Regions from separate parts of the Bacillus sp. GM2 genome, predicted to be linked through region 3. Evidence: predicted binding sites of a transcription regulator. Region 3 holds the regulator's gene; each other region holds the start of a gene.
What was found. Region 3 encodes Rex, which represses fermentation and respiration genes when NADH is low (regulators of the CRP and FNR family bind a similar motif). Its sites were predicted from a motif close to TTGTGAAATATTTCACAA; they were not measured.
Positions count from the first base shown of each region.

Region 1 (5,632 bases), 880 kb from region 3:
AGACCCCTTCGCGCGCCGCGATCAGCGGGAGTTCGCCCGCGAATAATGTCCAGGCCAGCCAGGCGCCCAATACGGAAATGATCAATCCCAAGTTGATGAGCACAGCTCCCCATTTGCCGACGATATGCTCCATGATCGTGGCCATTGAAGGATTCGGAAGCCCGGCCAAGTTTTGCTGATTCATGACGCCGAGCGACAGCATCGTAATCATGACGTAAATCACGAGTACGCTGATCAAGCCGATGACAGTCGCTTTGCCGACATCGCTCGATTTTTTGGCACGGCTTGAGAATAAGACGGCCCCTTCAATTCCGGTAAACACCCAGACGGTCACCAGCATCGTGCTCTTGACCTGTGTCCCGATGGAACCGAGCGACAGCCCTTTTCCCCAGAAATCGTTCGTAAATAAATCAAGATGAAACACAAAGATAATGGCGATAATGAAAGCAAAAATCGGTACCAGTTTTGAAATGGTCGTAATTAAGTTGATCATGGCAGCGGACTGTACCCCGCGCAGGATCAAAAAGTGCACGCACCAGAGGATTACGCTTGCACCGATAATCGATGCGACGTTTTGTCCGTTTCCAAACGCAGGGATGAAATATCCGACTGCGCTGAACAGCAGCGTTCCGTATGCGACATTGCCGAGAAGGGCTGCGAACCAGTATCCCCAGCCGCTGTTAAACCCCATAAAATGGCCGAATCCTTCCCGCGCGTAAGTGAAAATACCGCCGTCTAAATCAGGCCTTTTCGTCGTCAAGTTTTGGAAAGAGAAGGCCAGGGCAATCATGCCGACTCCGGTGATGATCCAGCCGATTAAAATGGCTCCCGCCCCCGCTCCTGAAGCCATGTCGCTTGCAAGGTTGAAGGCGCCCCCGCCGATCATCGAGCCGATGACAAGCGCGATAAGTGCAAACAGCCCAAGTTTCTTTTCTTCCGCCATTTTTGTCACCTCATTCGGTATAGAATGGAAAAGGGAATGAGCCCCTTTTCCTGTCAGTCAAGATCGCCGAGTGTCGCTGCCATGACCGCTTTAATTGTGTGCATGCGGTTTTCAGCTTCATCGAACACTTTAGAGTGTTTGCTGCGGAACACTTCGTCCGTCACTTCCATTTCTTTAAGGCCGTGCTGTTCATAAACGTTTTGTCCGTAAGTTGTATGAAGATCGTGGAAGGCAGGCAGACAGTGCAGGAAGATGACGTTGTCGTTTCCTGTTTTCTTGACGAGATCCATATTCACTTGATAAGGCTTGAGCAGTTTGATCCTTTCAGCGAACTTGTCTTCTTCTCCCATGGATACCCAGACGTCCGTATACAGAACGTCGGCTCCGGACACGGCTTTATCTGTATCGCTTGTGACGGTGATTTTTCCGCCGGATTCTTCGGCGAACGCTTCCGCCATTTTAACGATGTCCTGATCAGGGAACAGCTCTTGAGGCGAGCAGATTCTTACGTCCATGCCGACTTTGGCGCCGCCGATGAGCAGGCTGTTGGCGACATTGTTCCGGCCGTCGCCGATATAGGTGAGTTTGATCCCTTTTACGCGTCCCGTATGTTCTTTCACTGTCATAAAGTCCGCAAGCATCTGCGTCGGATGCCATAAATCGGTCAGCCCGTTCCATACCGGCACACCGGAATGCTCTGCCAGGGAAATCACTTTTTCGTGTTCAAATCCGCGGAATTCAATTCCGTCGAACATGCGGCCGAGAACTTTGGCCGTGTCTTCGATCGATTCTTTTTTGCCGAGCTGAATGTCGTCTTTGCCCAAATATTCGGGATGTGCACCGAGGTCGATACAGGCTGTCGTGAAAGCGCAGCGCGTTCTTGTAGAAGGCTTTTCAAACAGCAAAGCGATGTTTTTGCCTTCCAAATAGCGATGCTTGATGCCTTGCGCTTTTTTTTCTTTTAATTTTTGGGCAAGGTCGAGCAAATAGAGGATTTCTTCTTCTGAAAAATCTTTTTCAGCTAAGTAGCTTCTGCCTTTTAAATCAATCGTTTGGTTCATGGATCTCTCTCCTTTTTCTTTAGGTTTGTCTATTTCACATCGTCGCGGTAGAGCGGCATGCTCATGCAGCGCGGGCCGCCGCGTCCTCTTGAAAGCTCCCCGCTCGGGATTTCGATAACTTCAATGCCCTGTTCTCTCAAACATTCGTTAGAAATGTAATTCCGATCATAGGTGACGACGACACCAGGAGCGATCGCGAGTGTATTGGAGCCGTCATTCCACTGCTCCCTGGCTGAAGCGATTTCGTCTCCGCCGCCGCAGAAGATCAAATTGACATCTGAAAGGCCGAGCGTTCTTTTCAGCACTTCCGGCAAATTGTGTTCTTCAGTCGTATGAATGTCGTCTGCCGTTTTTCCCCTCTCAAGAACGAAGATCCGCATGTCTCCTTCAGGCCCCTGAATGGCGGGATGGATCGTGAATTGATCACGGTCAACCATCGTGAAGACGGTATCTAAATGCATAAAGGCTCTGCTCTTCGGTATTTCGACGGCCAGTACGCGGCGAATCCGGCTCTGCCGCTGAAATAAGTTCCGGACAAGACGCTCGATCGCCTGAGCCGTTGTCCGTTCTGATACCCCGATCGCTACGGTTTCTTCATTTAAGACAAGCTCATCTCCGCCTTCAATATTGAATTTGAAATCACGGTCAAGCCAAACCGGAATCTCATGCCCTTTAAAACGCGGGTGGTGATTGATAATGTAGCGCATAAACAGCGACTCTCTCCTGCGAGCAGGCTCTTTCATTTTGTTGATGGTCAGTCCGCTGCCGATGGCGGCCGCCGGATCTCTTGTGAAGTAAAGGTTTGGCATCGGATCGAGATAAAATGGATAATGGTCTTCCATCAGCTCATAAAGATGCGATTTCTTTTCGCGTTCCAGCTCATTTTTTCGAATGCCGCTCATCACATGTTCGACCATCGAATCGGCGTCAAAGGTGAGCAAGAACTCTTTAAGCCTGTCGTAAGCGCCGTTGATATCCGCCTTGCTTTCTGTTAAAAGCTCATCGATAAACCGCTCGCGGACGAAAGCGTCATCCAAGGCTTCGGCCGTCAGCTTTTCTAAATAAAGAACTTCAACTCCCTGTTTCTTTAACGTCTCTGCAAATTGGTCATGCTCTTTTTGCACCGCTGGCAAAAAGGGAATATCGTCAAAGAGAAGCCTTTCCAGATATTCGGGTGTAAGGTTTTCCAGTTCCCGACCGGGCCGCTTCAGCATGACGGTTTTCAAAGGGCCGATTTCAGAGTAAACGTGTATCGGTGTTGTCATGATCATCCCGCCTCCTAAGCTCTTTTTGTTACATGTACAGCTTAAAACAGGAAGGAAAAGCGCGATGTGAAAGCGAAAACAACGAAAACGTGATATATTTCACATGTTTTTTGATGAAGCAAAAATAAAAATGAATAATTATGATAAATCGAAAATGAGTCCTTGCAGGAGCAGAGAATAGAACGTATAAAACGTGTATATTTTTAAAGGGGATTTTTTGAAAAATTTTTTTTGAGGGGAAAAAAAGCTGATCCGGACGGCCGGATCAGCATAAGTGATCACAAAATGATTGGGCTGCCTCAGGCGATTGGGAAATCACAAGGCATGTATCGTTCCCGCATATACAGCCCAGCATTTCCGGGCTTCCGAGCTTATCAAGAAGGACGCCGATGGCATGGGCGTTGCCGGGCATCGTTTTAATAATGATCAAGTTGTCCGTCCGATGCACATGCAGGACAACGTCGGAGATTTTATCTTTTAATATTTTAGAAGGATTGATGGATAAAGAAGCATTTGTCGTGTAGACAAGCTTTCCGTTTTCACCGGGCTGTTTCACAAGATACATTTCTTTAATATCGCGGGAAATGGTAGACTGCGAAACGGCGATGCCGCGTTTTTCCAGCAGGGATGCCAGCTGTTCCTGATTTTCTACCGGATGTTCGAGAATGGTTTGCTTGATGAGCCATTGCCGTTTTTGTTTGTTCATAAGAGCGCCTCCCAGGCAAAACACGTATATCTATTATTATAGGACGGTTTTATTGCCGGCAGATGGAAGCTATTTTACAAAAAAACAAATCTTTCAGGCTGATAAAGGGGTTGATAGACCCCAAAATTTCACTTATAATGCTTGAAGATGACAAATTGATAACAGAGAAAAGGTGGTTTTCTAGGGTTCCGCAGTGCGTTCCGCGCTGGTCTGGTCCGAGAGAAAACACATAGCGAAGATATCGTTATGACACGGTGGGATAAAAGCCCAGGAGTTTTTGCTCTTGATCAAAGAGCTTCTCTCCGGGGCTTTTTTACTTTTTACAGGAAATCGACTACGGATAAGGAAGGGGATGCAAATATGAAAAAGAAAGCAATGGACATGATCCTGATTGTGATAGGCGCATTTTTCTTTGCGTTAGCCGTGAATCTGTTCGCCATCCCGAACGACTTGGGAGAAGGCGGCGTCACGGGGATCACGCTGATTTTATACTACGTTTTTGAATGGTCTCCGGGCATCACAAACTTTGTGCTGAACGGCATTCTTCTGATGATCGGCTATCGCTTTTTGGATAAAAAAACGACGATTTATACCATCATTGCGGTGGCGGCCAATTCATTTTTTCTGCACGTCACTGAAGATTGGACGGTGCCGGCTGATGAAGTGATCATCAGCACGATCTTTGCCGGGGTCTTTGCCGGCGTCGGCATCGGCATGATCATCCGTGTCGGCGGAACCACTGCCGGGTCTGCGATTCTCGCGAGAATCGCCAATAAATATTTTGACTGGAACATCAGCTATGCCTTGCTGATGATCGATTTAGTTGTCGTGTTCAGTTCCTACTTTATCATCGGAGCTGAAAAGCTGATGTTTACGATTGTCATGCTGTACATCGCCACAAAGGTCATGGATTTCATTATCGAAGGACTCAACACGAAAAAAGCGATCACGATCATTTCCGAGCATAAAAACGAGATCGCCGCGCAGGTCAATACCTTGATGGACCGCGGCGTCACGATATTAACGGGACGCGGACACTATACGGGCGATTCCAAAGAAATTCTATACATTGTCATTAATAAACAAGAGCTGTCCATGCTCAAGAAAATTATAAGAAGCACAGATAAAAAAGCATTTGTCATCATCCACGATGTCAGGGATGTATTCGGCGAGGGATTTGTTGATATTTCAAAATAGGGGAAGGCTGCCGGCAGATGGCCGGGAGCCTTTTTGTATTCATCGGGTCTGATGAGGGACAGATCGTCTGCTGATTGGACGAATACGTGATCACTCACACTGCAAGTTTTATGCAGAAACCGGTTTCTGTGGTAAGGTAGATTGTGGCATGAATATCATTAATATAGAAATCCGCTTGCTGAAGTAAAGGAGGTCTATTATTTTTGGAACAGGAAGAAAAACAGCCAATTGATGTGAAAAGCCGAATGTTCTTTAGAGTATGGGCTTTTGCGGGGACGGCAGGTTTCGGGTTGGTCGGAGCATGGCTCTTTTATGAAGCAATAAAACTCGAATCGAAATATTCATTGCTGTACCTGGGAGTCGGACTTTTCGGGATCATCTATGGTTTGATTACTTTTCTAATGATATTTCCGGTCTTCACGAAAAAAGGAAACATCATCTTCAGCATGATCGAGGGAGA
Region 1 covers NZ_JBRKSZ010000008.1:1,180,632-1,186,263, forward strand. The annotation lists gene arcD (arginine-ornithine antiporter) at 1-943, opposite strand, end outside; gene argF (ornithine carbamoyltransferase) at 997-2,004, opposite strand; gene arcA (arginine deiminase) at 2,034-3,269, opposite strand; gene argR (arginine repressor) at 3,535-3,975, opposite strand; guanidine-I (ykkC/yxkD leader) riboswitch at 4,145-4,251, shown strand; gene ACVC9U_RS20635 (YitT family protein) at 4,336-5,172, shown strand; gene ACVC9U_RS20640 (YfjD family protein) at 5,376-5,632, shown strand, end outside.
Region 1: the regulator Rex is predicted to act here: its motif matches at 3,357-3,374, upstream of arcA (arginine deiminase).

Region 2 (5,632 bases), on a different contig from region 3:
GGATTTTGCGAACATGGTCGGAACGTCAAGGGAAACGATTAACCGTACATTAAATGAAATGAAAAAGAAAAATCTGCTGACAGCTGACAGGAGCGGAATTTTCATACATGATACAGACTGGCTGAACGGCTGCAATTGAAGGATAAGATGAAGGCTTTCCATTGAACAACAGATGGAAAGCCTGTTTTTATTTTGTTCACAAATCCGCCATTATTTAAGTGATCTGGTTCACAACCGGTGTGCTGCATATCCAGTATCTTAGGACATGCAAAATCAAAAAAGGAGTGAACCGCAATGGAAGTTCAAAGAAAGACGGTGCCCGTTAAAAAAGCATCAAAAAACGGTTTTTTGAAATCTGTTCTCGTCTTTACTTTAATCGTTAGTTTTTCGGTGCTGCTTTTGGGAGGCTATTGGATCTTCAAAGGACTTGCACCAAGACCAGTTGAAGTGTCCGGGCCAAACGGAGAGGTGCTCATGACCAAATCGTCCATTTCAGGCGGTCAGGCCGTATTTCAAAAATACGCGCTGATGGATTATGGCACGATTTTGGGGCACGGATCTTACATGGGGCCTGATTACACGGCCGAAGCCCTGAAAATCTATACGGAAGGGATGCAGGATTTTAAGGCGGAGGCACGATACGGCAAGCGCTTTAAACAACTTTCAGATGAAAAGCAGTCCACCATCCGGAATCAAGTCATCCGCGAAATGAGAAAAAACCGTTATAATCGCGCGTCAGATACATTGAAGCTGACAGATGCGCAGGTTTATGGATTGCAGCAAGTGCGTGATCATTACCGCAATGTCTTTACAAAAGGAGACGGCTGGGGGCTTGAGCCCGGTTTAATTAAAGAAAGCCACATGCCTAAACGCGACAGAGCGTGGGTTGACAGCGAAGACCAAATCACGCAGATCTCCGATTTTATCTTCTGGACGGCATGGCTTTCCAGTACATTAAGGCCTGGCGACGACATTACGTACACGAACAACTGGCCGTATGATGAAGATGCCGGAAACACGATGTCATTTGCCGCCGTTTGGTGGAGCGGCGCAAGCGTCACCATCCTTATTTTATTTGTCGGCATTATTCTATTCGTGTTTTACCGTTACAAGCTTGGAATGAAAGAGGCTTATCAGGAAGGGGCGTTTCCGGTATTTGATCTGGATAAACAGCCGCTTACGGCATCACAGGTTAAAACCGGAAAATATTTCGCCGTTGTGTCGCTGCTGTTTTTTGTTCAGGCTATGTTCGGAGCTTTGCTTGCCCACTATTATATTGAGCCGGACAGCTTTTTTGGGATCGATTGGATCAGGGATATGTTGCCATTCAGCATATCTAAGGGATTTCACCTCCAGCTGGCGATCTTCTGGATTGCGACTTCATGGCTCGGTATGGGCATTTATGCAGCGCCGCTTGTCGGAGGCCGCGAGCCGAAAAGGCAGGGGCTGCTTGTCGATATTCTGTTTTGGGCGCTGATCGTCCTTGTCGGCGGAAGCATGGCCGGCGAATGGCTCGGAGCGAAAGGCCTTTTAGGAAATAACTGGTTCTTATTCGGCCACCAAGGAATGGAATATATTGAACTCGGCCGCTTCTGGCAGGTCATTCTCGCACTCGGCATGCTGATATGGCTGTTTATCGTTTTCAGAGGCATTAAGAGCGGCCTCAAGCGGGAATCTGATAAAGGCGGTTTGATTCATCTGCTGTTTTATTCTTCGATCGCCATTCCGCTGTTTTACGGTGCAGCCTTTTTCTTTAATCCCGGCACAAATATTACAATGTCGGATTTTTGGCGGTGGTGGATTATCCATCTTTGGGTGGAAGGGATTTTTGAAGTCTTTGCCGTCGTGGTCATCGGCTTTTTGCTCGTGCAAATGAACCTGGTTACGAAAAAATCGACCGTCAGAACGCTTTATTTTCAACTGACGATCCTGCTGGGGAGCGGTGTCATCGGGATCGGACATCATTACTATTACAACGGTTCTTCCGAAGTTTGGATCGGCCTTGGTTCCGTCTTCTCATGCCTGGAAGTGATTCCTCTTACCCTGCTTGTATTGGAAGCTTATGAACAATACAAGATGATGAAAGACGGCGGCCATCATTTCCCGTATAAAGCAACGTTCTGGTTCTTGATTTCAACGGCGATCTGGAATCTGGTCGGTGCAGGGGTATTGGGCTTTTTGATCAATCTGCCTGCTGTCAGCTATTTTGAGCACGGCCAGTTCCTGACACCTGCCCACGGGCACGGGGCGATGATGGGCGTGTACGGCATGTTTGCCATTGCTGTCTGGCTGTATACGCTACGCAATATCGCCAAAAAAGAAGCGTGGAATGATAAATGGCTGAAAATAGCCTGCTGGTCGCTGAACATCGGCTTGTTCGGAATGGTGTTTATCAATTTGTTGCCGGTCGGTTTTCTTCAATTGAAAAAAGCGTTTGAAGACGGGTACTGGAGCTCAAGGGCGCCTGAGTTTTTACAGCAGGATACGGTGCAAACGCTGCTGACTTGGAGGGCTGTGCCGGATACGATCTTTTTAGCCGGAATCGTGATTTTGGTCATATTCAGCATCAGAGCATTATTCCATCTCCGCAAACCGACGCATCAGGAAGGAGAAGCGCTTCCAGTTAAAGACATTGCTTCAGATGAATAGATAAACAAAAAGACAGAGGAAGTGAAATCCTCTGTCTTTTTGTTTTATTGATTGGCTTCCGCTTCAAGCCGCGGGAACAAAATATTGTTTTCCAGGTGAATGTGCTGAAAAAGATCTGTTTCCAATTCATCAAGCTTTAAGTAAGTCAGTGTATATGTTGTGCATGCCCCTTCAGGAAGGGTATAGTCATTGGTCACTTTTCTCAGTTCCTTCAAGATGCTGCCTGCGGCTTCATGCTCTTGTTCAAGGACGTCGATCGCCTGAACCGCTTCTGCCAGGCTGTCCATTGATCGCGTCTCTTCATAGGCCGTCACTTTCGGGAAAATGAGTTCCTCTTCCTGAAAGAGATGGTGTTCCAGTTCAGTTTTCAGCTGATGGAACAATTGATGGACCTGGGCGAGTTCCGGATGATGGATGCCGTGAACCCGGTAGACTTTTGTGACAAAGCCTGATAGTTCAGGAAGCACCTCATACAGGTAAGCATGGTGCGTATGAATCACATGGTCGATCAGCTGTGAATACGGGGCTTCACTCCAGTTCGTCTCTTTTGCGTTCAATGCCTTTGTCTCTTGATATAATGTATTGATTTTTGCTAAGATCTCTTCTTCATTTAAATCCTGTTCTTTTATCGCTTCACCGATCGGGCGGTTGCCCCCGCAGCAAAAGTCGATGCGATATTCTTTTAGCAACCGGCTGGCTCTTGGAAAACGCGTAACAATATCACCTGTTTTTGTGTTTTGATCAAATACTGCTTCCATTTGTAAAACCTCCTGAAGTGTTTTTTATGCTATGGGTTAAATGTAACGGGTTCACCGATGGAAAATCGTGATCTACATCACATTCGGGAAAAATGACAGAAAAAGCAATAAGTCAGAAGAAATCGGGAAATAGCTATAGATAACTTTTCATGTTGGAGGCCTGCAATGGAGCATTTATCCTGGCTTACATTTACGATGCTGATTCTCGCCAGTTACCGGCTAACTCATTTGATTGTTTTTGACAAGATCACGGAGTTTATCCGGAAACCGTTCATGAAGAAAAAGCAGACGGTTGATGAACAAGGGCATGTAGAAACGAAAAAAGTGCCGAAATCAAACTTCGGCTATTTGCTGAATTGCTATTGGTGCGCAGGGATATGGTGCGCTTTGATCATTGCTGTCGGGTATCTGATTGTCCCAAAAACGATATTCCCGTTAATTTTAATTTTATCGGTCGCAGGTGGACAGGCGATTCTTGAAACGCTTGTCGGTGTCGCAACAAAACTTGTCAGCTTTTTCTCTGATTTAAAGAAATAAACCATTCCAAGCGGATGGTTTTATTTTTTTGACAATAAAGTGACACAAACAGCAGAGAGAACATGTCCGCTTTGTGAACTTTTTACAGCGATTTTTTCCCGGTTGCCGCATTTTAGGCAGAGGGAAGACATTATTTTGAAGAAGAATCAGGTTTTAAAATTTCGAATTGAGAGAAAAAGGAAGCACAAAGTCCCCGGTCATACTTTTTTAGCTTTTCATCATTAGCATTCAGACCTCCCATTTCATACGAAAAGAGGAAATAGATAGATTTTCAAAACGAAAAAAACGTGAAATATGGTTGATAGACAATCAATGAATAGTTTTTTTACAATCAGTAACGTGCTACAAGCCAAGAAAGGGGTGAAAATGTCTGCCAGAAAGTGTTTTTGGAAAATAACATCATTGGAGGAAAAAGAATGTCATACATGAAACGTTCCATTTCTGTCTTCATCGCCTGCTTCATGGTAGCAGCACTCGGCATCAGCGGTATCATCGCATCTAAAGCGTCTGCCGCTTCTCAAACACCCGTTGCTGTAAACGGACAGCTCACCTTGAAAGGTACGCAGCTCGTCAATCAAAAAGGAAAAGCGGTTCAGCTGAAAGGAATCAGTTCACACGGGCTGCAGTGGTATGGCGATTATGTCAACAAAGACTCGTTAAAATGGCTGAGAGACGACTGGGGCATCAATGTCTTCCGCGCGGCTATGTATACGGGTGAAGGCGGCTATATTGACAATCCGTCGGTTAAAAACAAAGTGAAGGAAGCCGTCGAAGCGGCAAAAGAACTCGGAATCTATGTGATCATCGACTGGCACATACTGAGCGACGGCAATCCAAACCAAAACAAAGCGAAAGCAAAAGAGTTTTTCAACGAAATGTCAAGGCTTTACGGCAAGACGCCAAACGTCATTTTTGAAATTGCCAACGAGCCGAACGGCGATGTCAACTGGAACCGTGACATTAAACCTTACGCTGAAGACATTTTGTCCGTGATCCGCAAAAATTCTCCGAAAAATATTGTGATCGTTGGGACAGGCACTTGGAGCCAAGATGTCAACGATGCGGCGGACAATCAGCTGAAAGACGGCAATGTCATGTACGCGCTCCATTTTTATGCGGGTACGCACGGTCAGTCTTTGCGGGATAAAGCAGACTATGCACTCAGCAAAGGAGCGCCGATTTTCGTCACAGAATGGGGAACGAGCGATGCTTCCGGAAACGGCGGTGTCTACCTCGACCAATCCAGGGAGTGGCTGAAATATTTAGACAGCAAAAAAATCAGCTGGGTAAACTGGAGCTTGTGCGACAAACAAGAGTCGTCAGCTGCTTTAAACTCCGGCGCCTCTAAAAAGGGAGGATGGTCTCAATCCGACTTATCCTCATCAGGTAAATTCGTCAGGGAAAACATCCGCAGCGGATCAAACGGTTCGTCAGGAGACTCTGGATCGGATTCGAAAGGGTCAGATCAAAAAGACCAGAAAAAGGATCAGGATAAACCAGGTCAAGACAGCGGCGCTGCAGCCAACACGATAGCAGTACAATACAGAGCGGGGGACAACAATGTAAACGGCAACCAAATCCGCCCTCAGCTCAACATTAAAAACAACAGCAAAAAAACCGTGTCTTTAAATCGAATCACTGTCCGCTATTGGTATAAAACGAATCACAAAGGACAAAATTTTGACTGC
Region 2 covers NZ_JBRKSZ010000007.1:1,588,937-1,594,568, reverse strand. The annotation lists gene ACVC9U_RS09035 (Crp/Fnr family transcriptional regulator) at 1-139, shown strand, start outside; gene ACVC9U_RS09030 (nitric-oxide reductase large subunit) at 295-2,649, shown strand; gene ric (iron-sulfur cluster repair di-iron protein) at 2,694-3,407, opposite strand; gene ACVC9U_RS09020 (DUF1360 domain-containing protein) at 3,573-3,944, shown strand; gene ACVC9U_RS09015 (cellulase family glycosylhydrolase) at 4,370-5,632, shown strand, end outside.
Region 2: the regulator Rex is predicted to act here: its motif matches at 3,473-3,490, upstream of ric (iron-sulfur cluster repair di-iron protein).

Region 3 (5,632 bases):
CTCCATCCGTTCAAGCTGCTTTCGTCTGCTCTGCGCCCGTTTCGTCGTCGAAGCTCTAGCCAGATTCCGGTCGACGAACTCCTGCAGCTTGGCGATTTCGTCCTGCTGCTTTTCATAAAGCTTTGTTTCCTTTTCCAGCTGTTCGGCTTTTAATTGGAGATAAGAGCTGTAGTTCCCGGTATATTTTTTGCTTTGGGACCGGCTGATCTCGTAAACTTGGGTAACCACTTTGTCAAGAAAGTACCTGTCATGGGAAACGATTAAAATCGCTCCGCTGTAATTTTGCAAATATTGTTCAAGCCATGTCAGGGTATCGATATCCAAGTGGTTTGTCGGTTCGTCCAAAATGAGGAGGTCGGGTTTTGTCAAAAGCATTTTTCCGAGGGCAAGCCTTGTTTTTTGACCTCCGCTTAAGTCCTGGACGCGGACGGAGTCGTCAAATCCCGCAAAGCCGAGCCCGTGCATGACGGATCTGACCTCTGCCTCATATTGGTAGCCGCCTTTGTCCTTGAACTCCTGCTGAAGCCTGTCATACGTCTTCATCAATGATTCAAGCATGTCCGGTCCGGCCTGCGCCATCTTTTCCTCGATCGCGCGCATTTCTTTTTCCATTTTTTTCAGAAAATCAAATACCGACAGCAATTCCTCTTTGAGCGTCAGCTTGGAATCGAGGCCGGAGTGCTGGTCAAGGTAGCCCATCGTCAAATCTTTCGGCTTGATGATGTCCCCCTTTTCATATGAAAGTTTTCCTGCGATAATCTTTAGAAGAGTCGATTTTCCGGCGCCGTTGCGTCCGACGATCGCAATCCGGTCCCGAGATCTGACTTCGAGTTTTATATTCGTTAAAATCGTATCGGCTCCAAACGATTTTGAAAGTTGGTTCACTTGTAAAATCATCATGATCTTTCACCTCTTGTCTGCTATTTTAAGTGTAGCCTATCACTGCGCAGTCAGCAAACAATTAAGTGAAGTCTGGAAGATTTTAGCCAAAGAAAAAGACAGAATGAAAAAAATAGTGTATGATCGTTATAAGGAGAGTTCAGAACATGAATGAGTTTACACATTTTAATGAACAAGGCAGAGCCAAGATGGTTGATATAAGCGAAAAGGAAGCTTCAGTACGCACAGCTGCGGCTGTTTCAAGCGTGTCTATGAATCGAACAGTACATGAAAAAATCAAAAACCGGGAAATCGGAAAAGGCGATGTATTGTCGGTGGCGCAAGTGGCCGGAATCATGGCCGCAAAACAGACATCCGCCATCATCCCGATGTGCCATCCGATCGCTCTGAAAGGAGTCGACATCGCCTTTCGCTGGGAGGAGAAAGAACAGAAGAGCATCCTGCATATTCAATCTAAAGTGAAGACCAAAGGGAGCACAGGTGTGGAAATGGAAGCGTTAACTTCGGCCTCCGTATGTGCGCTGACCGTATATGACATGTGCAAAGCGGCGGATAAGGGAATGGTGATAGGACCGACCTTTCTTCTCGAAAAGACAGGCGGGAAAAACGGTGACTATAAAAGGGAAAAAGCTGATGTAGACATGGAGGATTAGTTTATGAACATGGATCATTCAAAAATTCCGCAAGCGACAGCGAAACGGTTGCCATTATATTATCGTTTTTTAAAAAACCTTCATGCATCCGGAAAACAGCGTGTATCTTCCGCTGAGCTGAGCGATGCCGTCAAAGTCGATTCTGCGACCATCCGCAGGGACTTCTCGTACTTCGGCGCGCTCGGAAAAAAAGGATACGGCTACAATGTCAATTATTTGCTGTCCTTTTTCAGAAAGACGCTTGATCAGGATGAAATGACGAACGTAACGCTCATTGGCGTGGGGAATTTGGGGACAGCCTTTCTCCATTACAATTTTATCAAAAATAATAATACAAAAATCGCCATGGCGTTTGACATCAATGAGGAAAAAATCGGAACCGAGGTCGGCGGTGTTCCCGTCTATGATCTGAATAGACTTGAAGAGCATATGACGGATGATATCCCCGTCGCCATTTTGACGGTACCGGCTCAAGCCGCACAGTCGATTACAGACAGGCTGGTGGAGCTTGGCATTAAAGGCATTCTTAATTTCACGCCGGCCCGCTTGAATGTGCCGGAACACATTCGCATTCATCATATAGATTTGGCGGTTGAACTTCAGTCGCTGGTGTATTTCATGAAACATTATTCAATGCAGGAAAAGTAAAACGGAAAACGAAAAATAAAGGAAAGGGGGCAGGCTTTATGCCAATCGGTCCTGGAAGCTTTATTTTAATTGTCGTGGTGGCGCTTCTGATATTCGGCCCGAAAAAACTTCCCGAGCTGGGAAGAGCAGCGGGAAACACGCTGAGGGAGTTTAAGAATGCGACAAAAGGTTTGGCTGACGACGATTCCGATAAAAAGAAAGAAGATCAGTAGGATAGGATGACATATTTATGAAGGAAAGAGAAATGTCGCTGATAGAACATATCACAGAACTACGCAGACGGCTTGTGATCACTTTTTTCTTTTTTGTTTTATTTGTTGTGGCAGGCTTTTTATTGGCAAAGCCGCTGATTATCTATCTGCAGCAGACGGATGAAGCGAAGCTGCTGACGCTCAACGCGTTCAAGCTGACCGATCCTTTATTTGTGTACGTGCAGTTCGCTTTCATCATCGGCGCCGTCTTGACTTCGCCGCTTGTTTTATACCAGCTGTGGGCTTTCATCAGCCCGGGGCTGTATGAAAAGGAACGAAAAGTGACGCTCAGCTATATTCCGATATCGATTATTCTTTTTTTAGGCGGCATTGCCTTTTCTTACTTTATTTTATTTCCGTTTGTCGTGGACTTTATGACGAGAGTCTCAGATGATCTGAATGTCAACCAGGTCATCGGAATACACGAATATTTTCAGTTTCTGCTTCAGTTGACGCTTCCTTTTGGCTTATTGTTTCAGATGCCTGTGGTCATCATGTTTATCACAAGGCTCGGCCTCGTGACGCCGATGTTTTTGGCGAAAATCAGAAAATACGCATATTTTGTGTTGTTCGTCATCGCGGCCCTCATTACACCGCCTGAGCTTTTGTCGCATTTAATGGTCTCAGTGCCATTGCTCATTCTTTATGAAATCAGTATCGTGATTTCAAGAATATCCTACAGGCAGGCGCAAAAAACAATGATTCAAGAGGAAAATCAAGCGTTTTTGAACGACCATACAAAATAAGAGCCATTCTTTTTCAGAATGGCTCTTTTCCTTCACAAAAAAGGCTATTGATCTTTTCGCTTCATCTTGCCGGCCAGGGCGAACATTTTAAAGGAAATGCTGATATTATAGGCTGCGAAAAGCATCAGCAGGATCGTGTAAAAAGACCACATGCTTCCGGGCGAGGTTGCCGCCAGATATGTAAACAGCACACCCGTTAATAAATAAATCGCTCCCCAGAATTTAGGGCTTCTCATCATAGAAATCCTCCAATAATCATTTGCATTTTCTCGGCGTGTTTCAAATATTCTTCAATAGGCTCCCGGAACGTCTGCAGTAAGACGACGAGCGTATTCATGGCGACATGGGCGAAAATAGGCACGATAATCCGGTTGGTTCTGACATATAAAAAGGCGAATGTGAATCCCATTGCTGTATAAATGAGCAGATGGCTGAAATCCAAATGGACGACCGAGAAGAGCACCGAACTGAACAAAGCGGCAATGAAAAAATTCGTTTTCTCATAGATTGCACCGAAAATGATCTTTCTGAAAATGATTTCTTCAAGAATCGGACCAAATACAGAAGAGACAAACACCATCAGCGGCAATGCGGTGATGATTTCCATGATCCGCTGCGTATTTTCCGATTCCGGGGTGACCCCGAACAAGTACATTTCGATCGAAGCGGCAATTGACTGCGAAAACAAAGCGAGAAAAACACCGGCTACCGCCCATCCGATTGATGCTCCAACCGATGCTTTCGGCCGGTTGCGAAGCGTCGTCTTCGGCACCGTCCGCAAAATCAGCAGCACGATAACGAGACAGAGGGTAAACGCGATGACAGACCAGACGCCTGTCAATGTAAGCTGGGCTTCAGCCTTTGGCTGTCCTTTGCCCACTCCCAAAAAGTAAAGAAGAGGCAAGCCGACGGCGGCCGACAATTGCATGAGAACGTATGCCAATATAATAAACCAGTATTGTTTTCTCAAGCTTTATGTACTCCTTTTCTAAAAATCTAATTCAGACTATGTTTATTGTAACACACTCTTTTTAAATTATAGGATGATAAGGACATGCGGAGAAATGTAAGCGCAAAAAAATTTGACCTTATCACTTGAAATTGCCTGGGAGATTCTTTATTATAAGAATTGTGTTAGCACTCACCGAGTGCGAGTGCTAAAATTACATATGAAAATATTGAGGAGGTTGTTTCATTGTTAAAGCCATTAGGTGATCGCGTTGTCATTGAGCTCGTTGAGTCTGAAGAAAAAACTGCCAGCGGAATCGTACTTCCTGACTCCGCAAAAGAAAAACCACAAGAGGGTAAAGTGGTTGCAGCCGGTTCAGGCCGTGTGTTAGAGAGCGGAGAGCGCGTTGCATTAGAAGTTAAAACAGGCGACCGCATCATCTTCTCAAAATATGCAGGTACCGAAGTGAAATATGAAGGTACTGACTACTTAATCTTGCGTGAAAGCGACATTTTAGCTGTTATCGGCTAAGTCATAAATAAAAACGAGACAATTATATAGGAGGTTCGAATAACATGGCAAAAGATATTAAGTTTAGCGAAGAAGCCCGCCGTTCAATGCTGCGCGGTGTAGATGCATTGGCTGATGCTGTAAAGGTAACTTTGGGACCTAAAGGACGCAACGTCGTTCTTGAGAAAAAATTCGGTTCTCCATTAATCACAAACGACGGTGTTACCATAGCGAAAGAAATCGAGCTTGAAGACGCGTTCGAAAACATGGGCGCAAAGCTTGTTGCTGAAGTTGCGAGCAAAACAAACGATGTTGCCGGTGACGGTACAACAACAGCGACAGTTCTAGCTCAAGCGATGATTCGCGAAGGTCTTAAAAACGTAACTGCCGGCGCTAACCCTGTAGGCGTGCGCAAAGGTATCGAGCAGGCTGTGGCTGTAGCGGTTGAAAGCCTGAAAGAAATCTCCAAACCAATCGAAGGCAAAGAATCAATCGCACAAGTTGCTTCAATCTCCGCTGCTGACGAAGAAGTCGGAAGCCTGATCGCTGAAGCGATGGAGCGCGTCGGCAACGACGGTGTCATCACGATCGAAGAATCAAAAGGATTCACAACAGAGCTTGAAGTGGTTGAAGGTATGCAGTTCGACCGCGGATATGCGTCTCCTTACATGGTGACAGATTCCGATAAGATGGAAGCGGTTCTTGAGAACCCGTACATCTTAGTAACAGACAAAAAAATCACAAACATTCAAGAAATCCTGCCGGTGCTTGAGCAAGTTGTTCAGCAAGGCAAACCGTTGCTTCTGATTGCTGAAGACGTTGAAGGTGAAGCTCTTGCAACATTGGTTGTCAACAAGCTTCGCGGAACATTCAACGCAGTGGCTGTTAAAGCGCCTGGATTCGGAGACCGCCGCAAAGCGATGCTCGAAGACATCTCTATCCTGACAGGTGCCGAAGTGATCACAGAAGATTTAG
Region 3 covers NZ_JBRKSZ010000008.1:305,622-311,253, reverse strand. The annotation lists gene ACVC9U_RS16345 (ABC-F family ATP-binding cassette domain-containing protein) at 1-900, opposite strand, end outside; gene moaC (cyclic pyranopterin monophosphate synthase MoaC) at 1,047-1,553, shown strand; gene ACVC9U_RS16335 (redox-sensing transcriptional repressor Rex) at 1,557-2,201, shown strand; gene ACVC9U_RS16330 (twin-arginine translocase TatA/TatE family subunit) at 2,240-2,413, shown strand; gene tatC (twin-arginine translocase subunit TatC) at 2,431-3,198, shown strand; gene ACVC9U_RS16320 (YdiK family protein) at 3,243-3,434, opposite strand; gene ACVC9U_RS16315 (CPBP family intramembrane glutamic endopeptidase) at 3,434-4,168, opposite strand; gene groES (co-chaperone GroES) at 4,394-4,678, shown strand; gene groL (chaperonin GroEL) at 4,723-5,632, shown strand, end outside.

Region 4 (5,632 bases), on a different contig from region 3:
TTTCACGATTCGGCAGACAAAGCCGCAAAGTTTATCAATTTGTGTGATGCCTATCATATCCCGCTGCTGTTTCTGGCTGATATCCCCGGCTTTATGATCGGAACGAAAGTCGAGAGGGCGGGTATTATCAGACACGGTGCGAAAATGATTTCAGCGATGGCCGAAGCAACCGTGCCGAAAATATCCGTCATCGTCAGGAAAGCTTATGGCGCAGGCTTGTATGCGATGGCTGGGCCGGCCTTTGAGCCTGACTGCTGTCTGGCGCTGCCTACAGCTCAGATTGCCGTGATGGGGCCGGAAGCAGCGGTAAATGCCGTTTATGCAAAAAAAATCGCACAATTGCCTGAAGAAGAGCGGTCCGCCTTCATTGCCGAAAAACGGGAAGAATACCAAAAAGACATAGACATTTACCGGCTTGCTTCAGAAATGATTGTCGACGGGATCATTCCGGCCGATTCGCTTCGTACGGAACTCATCAAACGGCTGAATGCATATATGACCAAATACATGACATTTACGGAACGGAAGCATCCTGTTTATCCCGTCTAAAGGCCAATGAAACGAAAAGGAGGAAACGGCATGGCCGAAAAAGCGGTTTGGCAGCCTGATCCGGAATTTGTAAAAACGACCCGGCTGTTTCAATGGATGACAGCCCTCGGTTTTTCCGACTATGATGATTTTTTGAAAGCAAGTACAGACGATATCGCCTGGTTCTGGGAAGAGGCCGAAAAAGCGCTCGGCATCAGCTGGTACAAGCGGTACAGCCAAACATTGAATCTCGATAAAGGCATAAAATGGCCGAAATGGTTTTCCGGCGGACGCTTAAATGCCGTTTGCAGCGCCGTCGAAAAATGGTCCCGACAGCCTGATACGGCCGGCAGGACGGCCCTCATCTGGGAAAGTGAAGACGGAAAAACAGAACGGATCACCTATTCTTCTTTACATCAAAAAGTCGCCCGTGCGGCGGCAGGCTTTAAAAAACAAGGCATATCAAAAGGGGATGTCATTGCGATTTACATGCCGATGATCCCGCAAACGGTCATCGCCATGCTCGCCGCCGCTAAAATCGGCGCGGTATTCTCACCGGTTTTTTCAGGCTACGGCGCCCATGCGGCAGCCGCGAGACTCAGCGCTGCCGGAGCAAAAATTCTTGTCACAGCAGATGCCTTTTTACGAAGGGGAAAGAAGGTCTGTATGAAGAAAGAAGCTGACAAAGCAGCAGACCGTGCCCCCACTGTCCAAAAAGTTGTCGTCTGCCGGCTTCACGATGGCGAACAAGATTGGAATCATAATAGAGATATAGACTGGAATGAATTGATGAAAAGCGATCCTCTCCAGATTACAGAAGAAATGGACAGTTCAGATCCGCTCATGCTGCTTTACACATCGGGCACGACAGGACAGCCGAAGGGAGCGGTTCATACCCACGCCGGTTTTCCGCTGAAAGCTGCATTTGATGCGGGCTTCGGGATGGATGTCAAACAAGGGGACACGTTTTTCTGGTTTACAGACATGGGCTGGATGATGGGGCCGTTTTTAATATTCGGGGGTCTCATAAACGGAGCGGCAGTTTTGCTGTATGACGGAGCACCGGATTTCCCGGCCCCGGATCGGCTGTGGGAGCTCGTCAGCAGACACCGGGTGTCGCATCTCGGCATCTCTCCGACGCTCATTCGCTCGCTGATGCAGCACGGCGAAGATTTTCTTCATCAATGCGACCTGAGCAGTCTGAAGGCAATCGGCTCAACGGGCGAACCATGGAATTATGAACCGTGGATATGGCTGTTCCGCCATGCTGGAAAAGAGCGGATTCCTATTTTTAATTATTCAGGAGGAACGGAAATTTCAGGCGGCATTTTGGGCAATGTGCTCCTGCGGCCGATCACGCCGATGACGTTTAATTCGCCTCTGCCCGGCATGGCGGCCAATGTCTTCAACGAAAAAGGGGAGGAAGTCGTCAATGAAGTCGGGGAGCTTGTCCTGACAAAGCCGTGGGTCGGCATGACATACGGTTTTTGGAAAGAGCCGTCCAGATATGAAAAAGCATATTGGAGCCGCTGGACTGACGTCTGGGTGCACGGCGATTGGGCAAAACGGGATGAAAACGGCTACTGGACGATCAGCGGACGTTCTGATGATGTCATCAATACTGCAGGGAAAAGGATCGGGCCCGCTGAAATAGAGTCCGTTCTGGTCGGCCATCCGGCGGTGGTGGAAGCAGGCGTTATCGGCGTTCCGGATAAGCTCAAAGGTCAGGCTGCCGTCTGCTTTGTCGTCCTCGCACAGTCGGAAAAGCCGTCGGAAAAACTAAAAGATGATTTGCTGAACCTCGCCTCTGATGCCATCGGTAAAGCGATCAAGCCAAAAGCGGTTTACTTTGTCAGCGGTCTGCCGAAGACGAGAAATGCAAAAGTGATGAGACGGCTGATCAGAGCTGCCTATTTGAACGAGCCGGCAGGCGATTTGTCAACATTGGAAAACCGTGAAACATACGATGAAATTGCCGGCCTTTCAGCGCAAAAAAATCTGTAGTATACTGGATAAGGCTTGCAGACAAAGAAGAAGGACACGTCCTTCCTCTTTTTATTTTAATGAAGCTCGATTGACCAAAAACTCACATTCTGACGATAACCGAACCGCCGCCTGCCGCGCAGACGCGGTTCTGCTGCTCTTCAATTGAACGCAGCAGCTGATTGTTGCTTTCCATGAGTTTGATCAGCAATTCCATTTGATCTTCGAGATTTTTCAGCCTTTGATTCATCTGCTGAGAAGATTGACCGGTATGCATTTGCGGGGCTGAAGGCGGATAAAACGTTTCAGCATTCCATTTTGAATACATAGAATAGGCCTCCATCATCTAAACTGATATATCTTATCGTATGATCCTAAAATCGCAACGTTCGCCTAAATCAAAACGAGAGGAACCAAAACATGGACTTGACAATAAAGGAAACCGCAGAATATTTAACGCTTTCAGAAGCATATGTTGAACAGCTTGTGAGAGAAAAGAAAATCCGCACCGTCTTCGACGGACAGCAGCATTTAATTAACAAAGAACAATTCAATACCCATATGGAACAGATGGAAAAGTATAAAGCGTGGGCGGAATCCGTTCTGAACGAACCCATCCCCGAAGATCCGGATGTTAAAGATGAAGATTAACTCGAGGCAACAATAATTTTATTATGTAAACTAATAGATGCGATTCTCTGACATTTTCGGACGTCTCCCGTCTCTATCATGACATGACGTTTCGTAAAAAAAAGACACAATATAGGAAATAAAAGGAATGAAAGAAGCCCTATATATAAAGTTTTCTATGATTTTATTTCATTTCCGAAACAATCACGTTCATTTTTTGTTCAAAAAGTGTTATCATTTAGTAGTAAAAAATACAGCGTGTTTTGAGATTGCGGGTTTTCGGGAATTCCAGACTGAAAACAGCAATACAAACACAAAAGGGGAGAACCTTTTTGCGGACTTGTTTGTGCACAAATTCACAAACTATGAAAAAGGGGTTCCTTCAAAAAACAGCACATCGCTTATTGAAAAGGAGAATTGGTTATGCCGGAAACAATCGATCAAACAGCTGATCAAACAAACGAATCTGTAAGCCAAAGCCAACGCGATCTTATCGATCAACTGCTAAAACCTGAAGTACAGGAGTCTTTGACTACTTTAGTCGACCAGCTTCCAAAGCTGACAGAACTGGTCAACATTTTGACAAAGTCTTACGATTTCGCACAATCCGTTGCAACTGATGAAGTATTAAAAAATGATACGGTCGGTGCCATTACAGAAATTCTTGAGCCTGTCAAAGATACGGCAAAAGAAATCGCGGCTACCGCCATTGAAGCAAAAGACCGCGCTGACGAAAGCAATGAAGTCATCGGACTTTTCGGTTTGCTGAAAATGCTTAAAGATCCGCAGGCCCAAAAGCTGTTCCGCTTTGTTCAAAGCTACCTGCAAATCATGTCAGAACGCGAAAAACAAAAATAATCACTATACATTCAGAATAAGGACGGAGGATTCACGATGTCAAAACATATCGTCATTTTAGGCGCTGGTTACGGCGGATTACTGTCTGCTTTAACAGTTCGCAAACACTACACAAAAGAAGAAGCAAAAGTCACAGTGGTTAACCAATACCCGACACATCAAATCATCACAGAACTGCACCGTCTTGCTGCGGGCAACGTGTCAGAACAGGCAGTTGCAATGCCGCTTGCAAAGCTTTTCAAAGGAAAAGACATCGATCTTAAAATCGCCAAAGTCAACTCGTTCTCAGTTGACAAAAAAGAAGTCGCTCTTTCTGACGGCTCTACCTTGACGTATGACGCGCTTGTCGTCGGTCTTGGTTCTGTCACTGCTTACTTCGGCATTCCAGGACTTGCAGAAAACAGCATGGTGCTCAAATCTGCAAACGATGCAAACAAAATCTTCAAGCATGTTGAAGAGCGCGTGCGCGAATACGCTAAAACGAAAAACGAAGCGGATGCTACGATCTTAATCGGCGGCGGCGGACTAACAGGCGTCGAGCTTGTCGGTGAACTTGCCGATATCATGCCGAACCTTGCGAGAAGCTACGGTGTCGATCCGAAAGAAATCAAGCTGAAGCTTGTTGAAGCCGGTCCGAAAATCCTGCCGGTTCTTCCGGATGAGCTGATCGAACGTGCGACAAAGAGCCTTGAAAAACGCGGCGTTGAATTCTTGACAGGACTGCCTGTCACAAATGTAGAAGGAAACGTTGTTGATTTGAAAGACGGGCAAAAAATCGTCACAAATACATTTGTCTGGACCGGCGGTGTTCAAGGCAATCCGCTGATCGGCGAGTCAGGTCTTGAAGTCAACCGCGGACGCGCAACTGTAAACGATTTCCTTCAATCCACATCACATGAAGACGTATTTGTTGCAGGAGACAGCGCCGTTGTCTTCGGTCCGGATGGCCGTCCGTACCCTCCGACAGCTCAAATCGCTTGGCAAATGGGCGAGCTGATCGGCTACAACCTGTATGCATACTTAGAAAACAAATCAATGGAAACGTTCAGCCCTGTCAACTCAGGCACGCTTGCAAGCCTTGGCCGCAAAGACGCAGTTGCCGTTATCGGCGCGAACAGCACATCTCTTAAAGGCCTGCCTGCTTCATTGATGAAAGAAGCGAGCAACGTCCGCTACCTGAGCCATATTAAAGGTCTGTTCAGCCTGGCTTATTAATCCGAAATGAAGCGCTACTTATAGTTTAAACTATAAGTGGTGCTTTTTTTTGCTTTAAATTTGACGGGCAAATGAAAATATTGTGGTAAATTTGAACCAAAATATATTGACAAAAAGAGGGACGCAGCGCATTATATGAATATAAAATCAAAATATTCATATGTTTATAAAACAAGGAGAGACTGCCATGCCGAAATTTACCAAAAAAGAAAAGGAAGTGATCCGTTCAGCTTTAGTACAAAGCGGAAGGGAGCTTTTCGCGCAGCTTGGATTGAAAAAAACGAGTGTCGGAGAGCTAACAGCCTCGGCCGGAATTGCCCAAGGCTCATTTTATACATTTTTCGACTCGAAAGAGGAGCTTTATTTTGAGATTTTGCAGCAGGAAGAAAGTAAGATTCGCGCCAAGCTTGAGGCATCA
Region 4 covers NZ_JBRKSZ010000007.1:1,529,314-1,534,945, forward strand. The annotation lists gene ACVC9U_RS08740 (acyl-CoA carboxylase subunit beta) at 1-549, shown strand, start outside; gene ACVC9U_RS08745 (AMP-binding protein) at 580-2,532, shown strand; gene ACVC9U_RS08750 (hypothetical protein) at 2,615-2,839, opposite strand; gene ACVC9U_RS08755 (excisionase family DNA-binding protein) at 2,932-3,162, shown strand; gene ACVC9U_RS08760 (helical membrane plugin domain-containing protein) at 3,565-3,999, shown strand; gene ACVC9U_RS08765 (NAD(P)/FAD-dependent oxidoreductase) at 4,036-5,214, shown strand; gene ACVC9U_RS08770 (TetR/AcrR family transcriptional regulator) at 5,402-5,632, shown strand, end outside.
Region 4: the regulator Rex is predicted to act here: its motif matches at 3,486-3,503, upstream of ACVC9U_RS08760 (helical membrane plugin domain-containing protein).